DNA from 2 places in the uncultured Plantibacter sp. genome. Region 1 is predicted to be linked to the other one. Evidence: riboswitches for the same ligand, from Rfam matches in the RefSeq annotation. Region 1 holds a riboswitch; the other holds the start of a gene.
What was found. Region 1 has a riboswitch for thiamine pyrophosphate ahead of thiM (hydroxyethylthiazole kinase). Riboswitches for the same ligand answer to the same signal wherever they lie in the genome.
Positions count from the first base shown of each region.

Region 2: linked by a shared signal. The riboswitch ahead of RWN05_RS03905 (ECF transporter S component) and the one ahead of thiM (hydroxyethylthiazole kinase) in region 1 are both predicted to bind thiamine pyrophosphate.

Region 1 covers NZ_CAUQHZ010000027.1:5-5,017, reverse strand. The annotation lists gene RWN05_RS17690 (hypothetical protein) at 1-46, shown strand, start outside; gene RWN05_RS17685 (pyrimidine/purine nucleoside phosphorylase) at 155-451, opposite strand; gene RWN05_RS17680 (bifunctional hydroxymethylpyrimidine kinase/phosphomethylpyrimidine kinase) at 499-2,067, opposite strand; gene thiE (thiamine phosphate synthase) at 2,064-2,774, opposite strand; gene thiM (hydroxyethylthiazole kinase) at 2,771-3,622, opposite strand; TPP riboswitch at 3,614-3,714, opposite strand; gene RWN05_RS17665 (DUF1622 domain-containing protein) at 3,775-4,296, shown strand; gene RWN05_RS17660 (HAD family phosphatase) at 4,307-4,990, opposite strand.
Region 2 covers NZ_CAUQHZ010000002.1:34,970-39,982, reverse strand. The annotation lists gene RWN05_RS03915 (energy-coupling factor transporter transmembrane component T) at 1-73, opposite strand, end outside; gene RWN05_RS03910 (ATP-binding cassette domain-containing protein) at 70-1,467, opposite strand; gene RWN05_RS03905 (ECF transporter S component) at 1,554-2,144, opposite strand; TPP riboswitch at 2,220-2,328, opposite strand; gene RWN05_RS03900 (hypothetical protein) at 2,379-2,708, opposite strand; gene dinB (DNA polymerase IV) at 2,718-4,016, opposite strand; gene RWN05_RS03890 (acyltransferase) at 4,099-5,013, shown strand, end outside.

The sequences.
Region 1 (5,013 bases):
CGATTCGACCGTCGTCCTCACGCTCGAGGTCGTCGACCGGTCCTGAGCCGGGACACTCGGACGAACCGAACCGGCCCCTGAGCCGTTCGGAGGGCGCACCCCAACCGGTCCCTGAGCTGCGCCGCACTGAGCCTGTCGAAGTGTCGAAGGGCGTTCAGATGTTGAGGTAACGGCAGAGGTACGCCGTGGTGACCTCGACCTCGACCTGGAAGCTGCTGCTCCCCGGGACGCTGAACTGCGCGTCGGGCCCGAAGTCCTGCCACGCACTCGTGTTCGGCAGCAGCACGCGGAGCTTGCCGGAGATCACGGACATCTCCTCGGCCTTGCCCGTGGTGAAGGTGTACTCCCCCGGCTCCATCACTCCGACACTGGCCGACTCCGCACCGGGCTCGTTCGTGGTGAAGCCGATCGACTTCACGTTGCCGTCGAAGTACTCGTTGCTCGTCAGCATCAGGGGCCTCTCGTCGTGGTCCGGGACCGCGGCGGCGGATCCGGCCTTCATCGTATCGGCTCGGCGAAGAAGGCCTCCTCGTGAGCGGCCGAGGCGAGGAACGCCCGACGCATCGTGTCGCGGCCGGTCTCGTCCGCGCGAGCTGCCGCCCCGGCGACGATCTCGATCGCCCGGGCGTTCGCGGTCGCGAAGGCGGGGTCGGCGTAGGTGTCGAGCCACGCGGCGAACGGGTGCTCCGCGTGCGATGCGTCGACGAGCCGTTCACCGAGATCCTGGTAGATCCAGTAGCAGGGCAACACGGCGGCGACCACCCGCCCGTAGTCGCCGTCGACCGTCGCCGCGTGCAGGTGGTCGAGGTACGCCGTGGTCGTCGCCGATGGTTCCACCTCCATACCGCTCACGGCATACGCGCTGAGCCAGGTGCGATGCAGCTCCATCTCGGCCTCGATCGAGCTCGCCGCGCCGGTCGCCCAGAACACCTGCTCCTCGGCCGTCGGCGCCAAGGCACTCGCTCGTGCGAGGACCCGGGAATACGCCCGCAGGTAGATCGCGTCCTGCTGCAGGTACCAGGCGAACCGGGCCGGATCGAGGGTGCCGTCCGCGAGCGTCGTCACGAACGGCAGGTGATCGATCCGCGTCCGCACCTTGGCGATCTCCTCCCACCAGTCCGCGACGATGTCGGCACCGCCCTGCCGCCGTGAGGTCGTCCCGCCCGCTGCCCACAGCTCGGCGAAGTGGCTGATCGGGCCGTTGCCCGAGCCGACCTCGAGCGCGTCCGCGTGCCGGAGGCTCGTCGTGAGCCACGCCTTCGCCTCGCCGAGCGCCTCGGTCCAGGACCCCGACCGGGCGACGAGGGTGGCCATCGCGCTCGACAGGGAGCACCCGGTCCCATGGGTGTTCACCGTGTCGACCCGCGCACCGTCGAACTCGACGAATGATCCGTCGTCGCCCAGACCACCGGTGGCGTCGACGAGCGCATCCGGGCACGCGGTCGTCCCCGTCAGGTGCCCGCCCTTCACGAGCACGATCACGCCCGCCTGCACCGAGACCCGCTCCGCCTGCGCGAGTGCGTCGGCCCAACTCGTCGCCACCGGCTCGGCCGCGAGGACGGCGAGCTCCGGCAGGTTCGGGGTCACGAGGTCGACGTGCGGCAGGAGCGCGCGCATGGCCGCTTCGGCGTCGCGGTGGAGGAGACGGTCGCCGCTCGTCGCCACCATCACCGGGTCGAGGACGACGGGTCCGGTCTCGGTCTCCTGCAGCCAGCTCGACACGGTGTCGATGATCGCGACATCGCCCAGCATCCCGATCTTGACCGCGTCGATCACCACGTCGTCCGCGACCGCGTCCAACTGCTCGCGGAGGAACCCGACCGGCGGGGTGTGCACGGACCGGACGCCCCGGGTGTTCTGCGCGACGAGCGCGGTGACGACCGCCATGCCGTATCCGCCGTTCGCGGCGATGCTCTTGAGATCGGCCTGGATCCCGGCACCACCGGTCGGGTCGGTCCCGGCGATGCTCAGCACCCGGGGTGTCTCGCGGATCGTGACGGGTCGTCGACCGTGCACCCGGTTCGAGTTCGACGACTCCGGCGTCGTCGACGGTTCCACGGCGCTCATGCCGAGACCTCGGTCCAGGCGCTGCGGAACGCCCGGGCGGCGGCCGCCGGATCGTCGGCGGCGCAGATGGCGGAGACGACGGCGAGACCACCGGCACCGGCGGCGTGGAGCTCGACCGTGTCGTCCAGTGACACCCCACCGATGGCGACGCACGGGAGCGGGGTCGCGGCGGCGATCGCGGCGAACCCCTCCACGCCGAGCGGCGCCGGGTGGTCCGGCTTCGTCGTCGTCGGGCGGATGACGCCGACGCCCAGGTAGTCGACCGTCCCGGGTGACAGCGCTGCGACCGCGTCGAGGTGCGCCGGGGTGTTCGCCGTCAGTCCCACGACGGCGGCCTGCCCCACGATACGACGCACGGCGTCGACCGGGAGATCGCTCTGACCCACGTGGACGCCGTGGACGACGGCACCGGCGGAACGGGCCGCGAGGAAGACGTCCACCCGGTCGTCGACGAGGAGCAGCGCCCGACCGGCGACGACCTCCGCCGCACGCACGGTCAGGTCGAACAGCGCTCGCGCCGACGCGGTCTTCTCCCGCAGCTGGACCGCGGTCACCCCGCCGTCGACGGCTCGGCGCACGACGTCGAGGACACCGCGATCCCCGCTGGCCGAGGCGTCCGTGACGAGGTAGGTGGCGATGCCGCGGCGCACGAGCTCGGCGTGCGAACGGGCCGCGAGGACCCGGTCCGCGGTGGTCGAGGCGCTCACGCGATCACCGCCAGGCTGCGGACGGTGTCGGCGTCGAGGAGGTGGAGGCGGTCGAGGAAGGCGGGAGCGAAGGAGCCGGGGCCGCGGCTCTCCGCAGCCGCAAGCTGCGCGGCGACCGTGTACGCGGTGGTCGCCGCGACCGTCGTCAGCAACCGGTCGTCGTCGAGTGAGGCGAAGGCGGCGAGTACGGCACCAAGGGCACAGCCGCCGCCCGTCACGAGGGTGAGCCAGGCGTGCCCGTTCGAGCAGCGGACGATGCGCTCACCGTCGGTGATGACGTCCGTCGGGCCGGAGATCGCGACGACGGCGCCCGAGGTGCGGGCGATCGCGGTGGCCGCCTCGATCGCGCTGTCGACCGAGTCGGTGCTGTCGACCCCGCGACCGCCGGCGCCCAGTCCGGCGAGGGCGATGATCTCGCTGGCGTTGCCGCGGACGATCGTCGGCCGGAGGTCGAGGAGGTCGGCGGCGAGCGCCGTGCGCACCGGTAGGAAGCCGACGGCCACGGGGTCGAGCACCCACGGTGTGCCGGCGTCGTTCGCGGCGGAGGCGGCCTCGACCATCGCCTCGCGCTGCTCCGCCTGCGGCGTCCCGAGATTGAGGAGCACCCCGGAGGCGATGCGGGCGAACGGCCCGGCTTCGGTGGGGATGTCGGTCATCGCCGGGGCGGCGCCGAGGGCGAGCAGGACGTTCGCGGTGAAGTTCGTCACCACGGCGTTCGTGATCGATTGGACGAGCGGCGTGTGCTCTCGCAGGCGCTCGAGGAGGTCCCCGGACGCGCTCGCGAACTCGCCGACGGACGAGTCGTCGGTGGACGGGTGGGCGGACTGCTGCGGTGTGCGAACGCTCATTCGCGACATCCCTTCGCTCGGACTAACGAGATCAGGTTCGACGGGTGTGTTCTCAGCCGATCGTCGTGGGATCGGCACCCCGTGTCACTCGCGACCACCCTAGCGGGTCGGCCCGGCTTCCCGTCCAGCGGGCGGGCGAGGATGATGGAGGGATGGACTTCTTCGAGCTGGTCACCATCGTCTTCGAGGTCGCCGGTGTCGGGGCGATGGTCGTGGGCTTCGTGATCGCCGTCACCCTCTCGGCCCGCCTGTGGTGGAGCACGCGCGACGGCGCTCGGGCCTTCCGGATGCTGCGGGAGACGATCGGCTCGGTCATCCTGCTCGGGCTGGAGATCCTCGTGGCCGCAGACCTCGTGAAGACGGTCACGTCGACGCCGTCGCTGACCGACGCGCTCGTCCTCGCGATCATCGTCGTCATCCGCACCCTGCTGAGCTTCTCCCTGCAGATCGAGATCGAGGGCACCCTCCCCTGGAGGCGCCTGGCGACGACCGGCCCGCAGTTGTTCGACCGCGCGGTCAAGCGCGGCGGCGAACGCACCCGACGTCGCGCCGAGGAGCAGGACGCCTCGGCCCAGGATCTCGAACCGTCCGATGCGACGCCGGCACCGACGGTCGCGGCGCAGCCGATCCCCGACGACGAGGACGGCTTCCCGGAGCTCCGCAGTCGCAGCTAGCGCGGCACGGCTAGCGTGCCGCGGAGGCCGCCCAGGTGTCGCGGATGAGGTCGGGCAGCAGGCGCATGTCGTCGAAGACGTGGGTGCCGTCGCCGATGAGCCGCTCGGCGGGCGTCATGCCGCCGGCGTAGGCGTAGACCGTCATGCCGGCCGCACGGGCAGCCAGGACGCCGACGACGCTGTCCTCGACGACCGCGCACCGCTCGGGGGCCGTGTCGAAGTCGGCGGCGGCGTGCAGGAAGAGGTCGGGTGCGGGCTTGCCGACGGCGACGTCGGTCGCGCTGAAGATGCGCCCGTCGAAGCGGTCGTGGATGCCCACCTGCCCGAGGTTGCGGACGACGTCGTGCAGCATCCCGTTCGAGGCGACGCACAGCGGCACCCCGGTCGCAGCGATACCGTCGAGGGCGTCGACGACCCCGTCGACGGCCTCGAGCTCACGTTCGCAGATGCCGCGGAACATGTCGCTCCAGCGCTGGATCCAGTCGGCCTCGAGCGGCTTCCCGAGGCGCTGCTCGACCAGCGTCGCGTACGTCTCGAGTGAGGCGCCGACGAAGAGCTCCCGCACCTCCGCCTCGGTGTAGTCGCCGCCGACCTCGTTGAGGAGCTGCAGGTTCACCCGGACGGAGATGCGTTCCGTGTCGACGAGGGTGCCGTCGCAGTCGAAGATGACGAGGTCCGGATAGTCGACTGGCATGCTCCGAGCCTAAACGACGCCGC
Region 2 (5,013 bases), on a different contig from region 1:
CCGGATTCACCCGGTCGAGCGGCGGTCGATGGTGCAGCACCGTCGAGCGCTCCGCTGCCGTGAGGCTCGTCATGCGGCCCGCCTCCGGAGCTCCGGCGGTTCGAGGAGGATGCGATGGTCGCCCAGATGCTCGACGACCCCCGCGTCATGCGTGACGGAGACGATCGTCGCGCCGCGTTCGAGCTCGTGCTGCAGCAGGCGGACGAGTGACAACCACGTGCGTCGATCCTGCCCGAACGTCGGTTCGTCGAGGACCATGACCGCCGGCCGGGCGGCGAGGACGGTGGCCACCGACAACCGGCGCTTCTGCCCCCCCGAGAGACTGAACGGGTTCGCCTCGGCGAGACGACCGAGACCGAGCGCATCGAGGATCTCGGAGACCCGCTCGTCGATGGCGGTCCGGGACCAGCGGAGGGCCTGCAGGCCGACACCGAGCTCGTTCCGCACGGTCGATGAGACGAACTGGTGCTCGGGATCCTGGAAGACCGTCCCGATGCGCGTGAGCAACTCGGTCGACTTCCAGCGGATCGGCCGGGATCCCAGCCTGCCGGCGAGCTGCGGAGCGGCGGTCACCGTCCCCGTGATCTCCGGCAGCAGTCCCGCCAGCGTGAGCGCGAGCGTGGACTTCCCCGCGCCGTTGGGGCCGACGATGACGGTCCCCGCGCCTTCGGGCACCGCGAGCCCCAGGTGCTCCTGTACCGGCTGCTTCCGCGTTCGACCGATCGCCAGGTCGTCGGTCGTGATGACCGCCGCTGACGGGCCGGACACCGGACGAGGGGCCAACCCCAGCGGGATGCCCGGCACCCAGACGCCCGCATCGGCCAGGCGCCGCCCGACGTCGTCGAGGACGAGGTCGGGTGGCCCGTCGGCGAGGACACCGCCGTCGGCGTCGAGCACGACGACCCTGGTCATCAGCTCGCGCCAGACGTCGACGCGGTGTTCGATGACGACCAAAGTGGACGAACCGTCATCGACCAGCCGAGCGACGGCGTCCCGCACCTCGGCCACCCCGGCCGGGTCGAGGTTCGCGGTCGGTTCGTCGAGCAGGAGGAGCGAGGGCTGCATGGCGAGTACGCCGGCGAGGGCCAGCCGCTGTTTCTGACCGCCGGACAGCGCCGAGGTCGAGTGGTCCAGCGGCAGGTCCAGTCCGACGGCCTCCAGCGAGGCGTCGACGCGGCGCCAGATCTCCTCGCGCTCGATGCCGAGGTTCTCGCAGCCGAAGGCGACGTCGTCGCCGACCTTGGACAGGATCACCTGCGAGTCGGGATCCTGCAGCACGAGCCCGATGCGACCCCTCGCTCGTTCAGGCGGAACGCCGTCCACGAGGAGCGAGCCGTGGGACTCCCCCTCGTCCGCTCCGCCGAGCACGCCGGCCAGTGCGTGAATCAGCGTCGACTTGCCGGCACCGGATGCCCCCAGCAGGAGGACCCGCTCGCCCGGTTCGATCACGAGGTCGAGGTCGCTCACCGCCCAGGCCTTCCGACCGGCATGCCGCCACCCCCAGTCCCGCGCGACGACGCGCGCCGGACCGGTCGCAGCCGCTCCCGGCACGGTCAGACCTCGCGCCGAGCGTCCCGCCCCGACGCGAACCGACTGAGCGCTCCGGTCGACGCGAGTGCCCTGACGAGTGCCCAGCCGACGACACCGGCGAGGATCGCGCCCGAGACGAGCAGCGAACCGAGGTAGATCGCGTTGAACTCGACACCCTTCTCGAGGTTGCCCGACATGACGAGTTCGAGGAGCCACGCGCCGGCCCCGGCACCGGCCCCGGCGAGGATCGCCGGAACGAGGCCGAAGCGCTTGTACGCGAACGCCGCGAACACCAGCTCGGCACCGAGGCCCTGAGCGAGCCCGGAGTACACAGTCGTGATGCCCCATGCGTTGCCGATGAGGGCGGAGACGATCGCCCCGATGGTCTCGACGAGGAGGGCAGCGCCGGGCTTCCGGATGATGAGTCCGCCGAGCACCCCGCCGAGGAGCCATATCCCGACGGCGATCCCGCCGAAACCGGGCGTGACGGCGCTGGCACCCGCGTACCAGAGTGATCCGAGCGTGTTCCACGCCCAGAAGATGAGGCCGGTCGCGACGCCGAGTACGGCGACCACGACGATGTCGACGACCCTCCAGCGCAAGGTGAGCGACACAGCGCGTTCAGAGGGTGAGATCTTGGTCGATGCTGACACGATACGTGCCCTTCCTGTAGACGGAAAAGAGCACGGGATAGCGAGAAATGGTCTCCCTGCGCTGGCATGATCCAGATCAGGTTCGACGGTCGAAGGCGAATACCTTCCTCTCAGCCCGGTTCACCGGACTCCCGTGGTGGCACGAGTCTAACCCCTGCCGTGCGGAGCCGCACGACAGGGGTTGGACGGAGGGGGCTACTTCTTGAGGGCCTTGATGAGGCCGGCGAGCGCCTTGCCGCTCACCCAGATGAACGGGATCGCGACGGCGATCAGCGAGATGAGGTTCGGGTCGAAACGGAGACCCTCGTCGGTCTTGATGTAGGCACCGACGGGGATGGAGACGCCACCGCCGCCACCGCCGCTCGGGGCGTCGTCGCCGTCGCCCTCGGAGCCGCCGCCGAAGCCGTAGTACGTCAGCGCGACGGGCACGAGCTTCGTCCCGTCGATGTCCTGCTGCTCCCCATAGGCCGCGGTCACGCCGAGCCCCTTCGCCTGTTCTGCCAGCTTCTCCACGAGATTCGTCATACGGCGAGGCTATCGCTCGGCATCTCCCGGTCCAAGGGGTTGATCCGTGCTCGCAGCACCCTGCGAGTCTCCGCGACTGCCGAGTCCGCGACGCCTCGGCTTCCCGAGGAGGGAGGCGGGGGCGATCGCGAGATCGCCGAACCGGCTTGCGACCCGGTCGATCGTCTGCTCGGCTTCACGCCACTCCTCGTCCGGGTCCCAGAGCCCGGTACCGGCCTCATCGGCCGGGACGAGCTGGTCGACCTTCACCCCCACGAGGCGCACGAGGCGTCCGCCGCGATCGAGGTCGTCGAACAGCGAGGCCGCTTCGTCGTACACCCGCCGGCCCACGTTCGTGGCCTCGCCGATGGTGCGCGACCGGGTGACGACGCTGAAGTCCGCATAGCGCACGCGGATGCTGATCGTCCGGCCGGCGTAGCCGCCCTTCCGGAGTCGGATCGCGACGAGGCCGGCGAGGTTCAGCAGTTCGCGCTTGAGGATGGTCGGGTCGGAGACGTCGGTCGGGAAGGTCACCTCGTGGCTGACGCTCTTCTCGCGACGTGCCAGCTCGATGCCGCGCGGATCGATCCCGTTCGCGAGCTCGAGGAGTCGGCGACCGGAGGCTTCACCGACCGCGCGCTGGAGCATCGACAGCGGGGTGGAGGCGAGCTGACCGATGGTCCGGATGCCCCGGTTCGTCAGCTGCTCCTCCGTCCGACCACCGACGCCCCACAGTGCACCGACCGGCAACGGGTGGAGGAACGCCAGGGTCTCGTCGGCCGGCACGACCAGCAGACCGTCGGGCTTGGACAGGCCGGAGGCGAGCTTCGCGACGTACTTCGTCGCCGCCAGGCCCACCGAGCACGGCAGGCCGGTCGCGTCGAGGACCCGTTGCTTCACGAGCGCGGCGATCGTCCGCGGGCTCCCGAGCAACCGGACCGCGCCGGAGACGTCGAGGAAGGCCTCGTCGATGCTCAGGGGCTCGACGAGCGGCGTGACCGACTCGAACACCTCCATCACCCGATCGGAGTACTCGCGGTACCTGCCGTGGTGGGGCGGCAGCACGACGGCGCTCGGACAGAGCCGCATCGCCTGGGACACCGGCATCGCCGCGCGCACGCCGTACCGGCGAGCCTCGTAACTGGCGGAGGTGACGACCGACCGCCCCTCGTTGTTGCCCACGATGATCGGCAGACCGCGCAGCTCGGGCCGTTCCAAGAGCTCGACCGAGACGAAGAACGCGTCCATGTCGACATGGAGGATGGGGGTAGCGCTGTCGTCGGCATCGTGCGCCGAGACGCGACGAGACGCTCCATCCTGCCGACTCATACCTCCATTGTCGCAGTCGCCTCCGACACGCTCTCCACAAGGGCCGAGGCGGGAGCGCCCGGCGACGCTAGGCTGTCCGGCGATGAGCACGCGAACGCGGACCGGGTCGGCCCCGGCGGTCCCAGACCTCTCCGGGCGTGACCTCGCCCTCGACCTCGTGCGCGTCGCCTGCGTCGTCACGGTGGTCGTCGTCCACCTCCTGATGGTCGCCGTGGCGATCGAGCCGGACGGCGCGATCGGCATCTCCCGGGCGCTCGAGCAGCAGCCGTGGTTCGACACGGGCACCTGGTTCGGCCAGATCATGCCGCTGTTCTTCATCGTGGGCGGCTTCGCGACGATCACCGGCTGGCGCAGCACCGTCCGACGTGGTGGCGGGACCAGCGACTTCCTCCGGTCCCGGGTCTTCCGACTCGCCCTGCCGACGATCCCGGTCCTACTCTTCCTCGCCGTCGGACTGTGGCTCGCCGGGGCGCTCGGTGTCGACCCCGCCATCATCGAGGCAGTCGCCGCAGGCGTCGGATCCCCGCTCTGGTTCCTGGCCGCCTACCTGCTGTGCCAGGCGGTCGCGCCCTTTCTGGCCACCTGGCACGACCGCCACCCCGTCCTGACCTGCGCGGCACTGCTGGCCGGTGTGATCCTCGTCGACGTCGTCCGGTACTCGACCGGCCTCCTGGGCATCGGTCTCGTCAACCTGGTGTTCGTCTGGCCGCTGCTGCAGCAGTTCGGGTTCTTCCTGGCCGATGGTCGTCTCCGCACCGTCCCTCGCCTCGTCCTCGTGGCCGTGGTGCTCGTCTCCTACGGTGCGCTCGTGCCGATCACGACCTGGCTGCCGTACTCGACCAGCATGCTCGGCAACCTCAACCCACCGACCCTCCCCCTCGTCGTCCTCGGCGTCGGGCAGCTCGCCCTGCTCGCCCTGGTGCACCCGCTGCTCACGGCGATCATGCGGACCCGCGCCGCGCGAGCCGTCGTCTTCCTCATCGGGTCCCGGCTGATG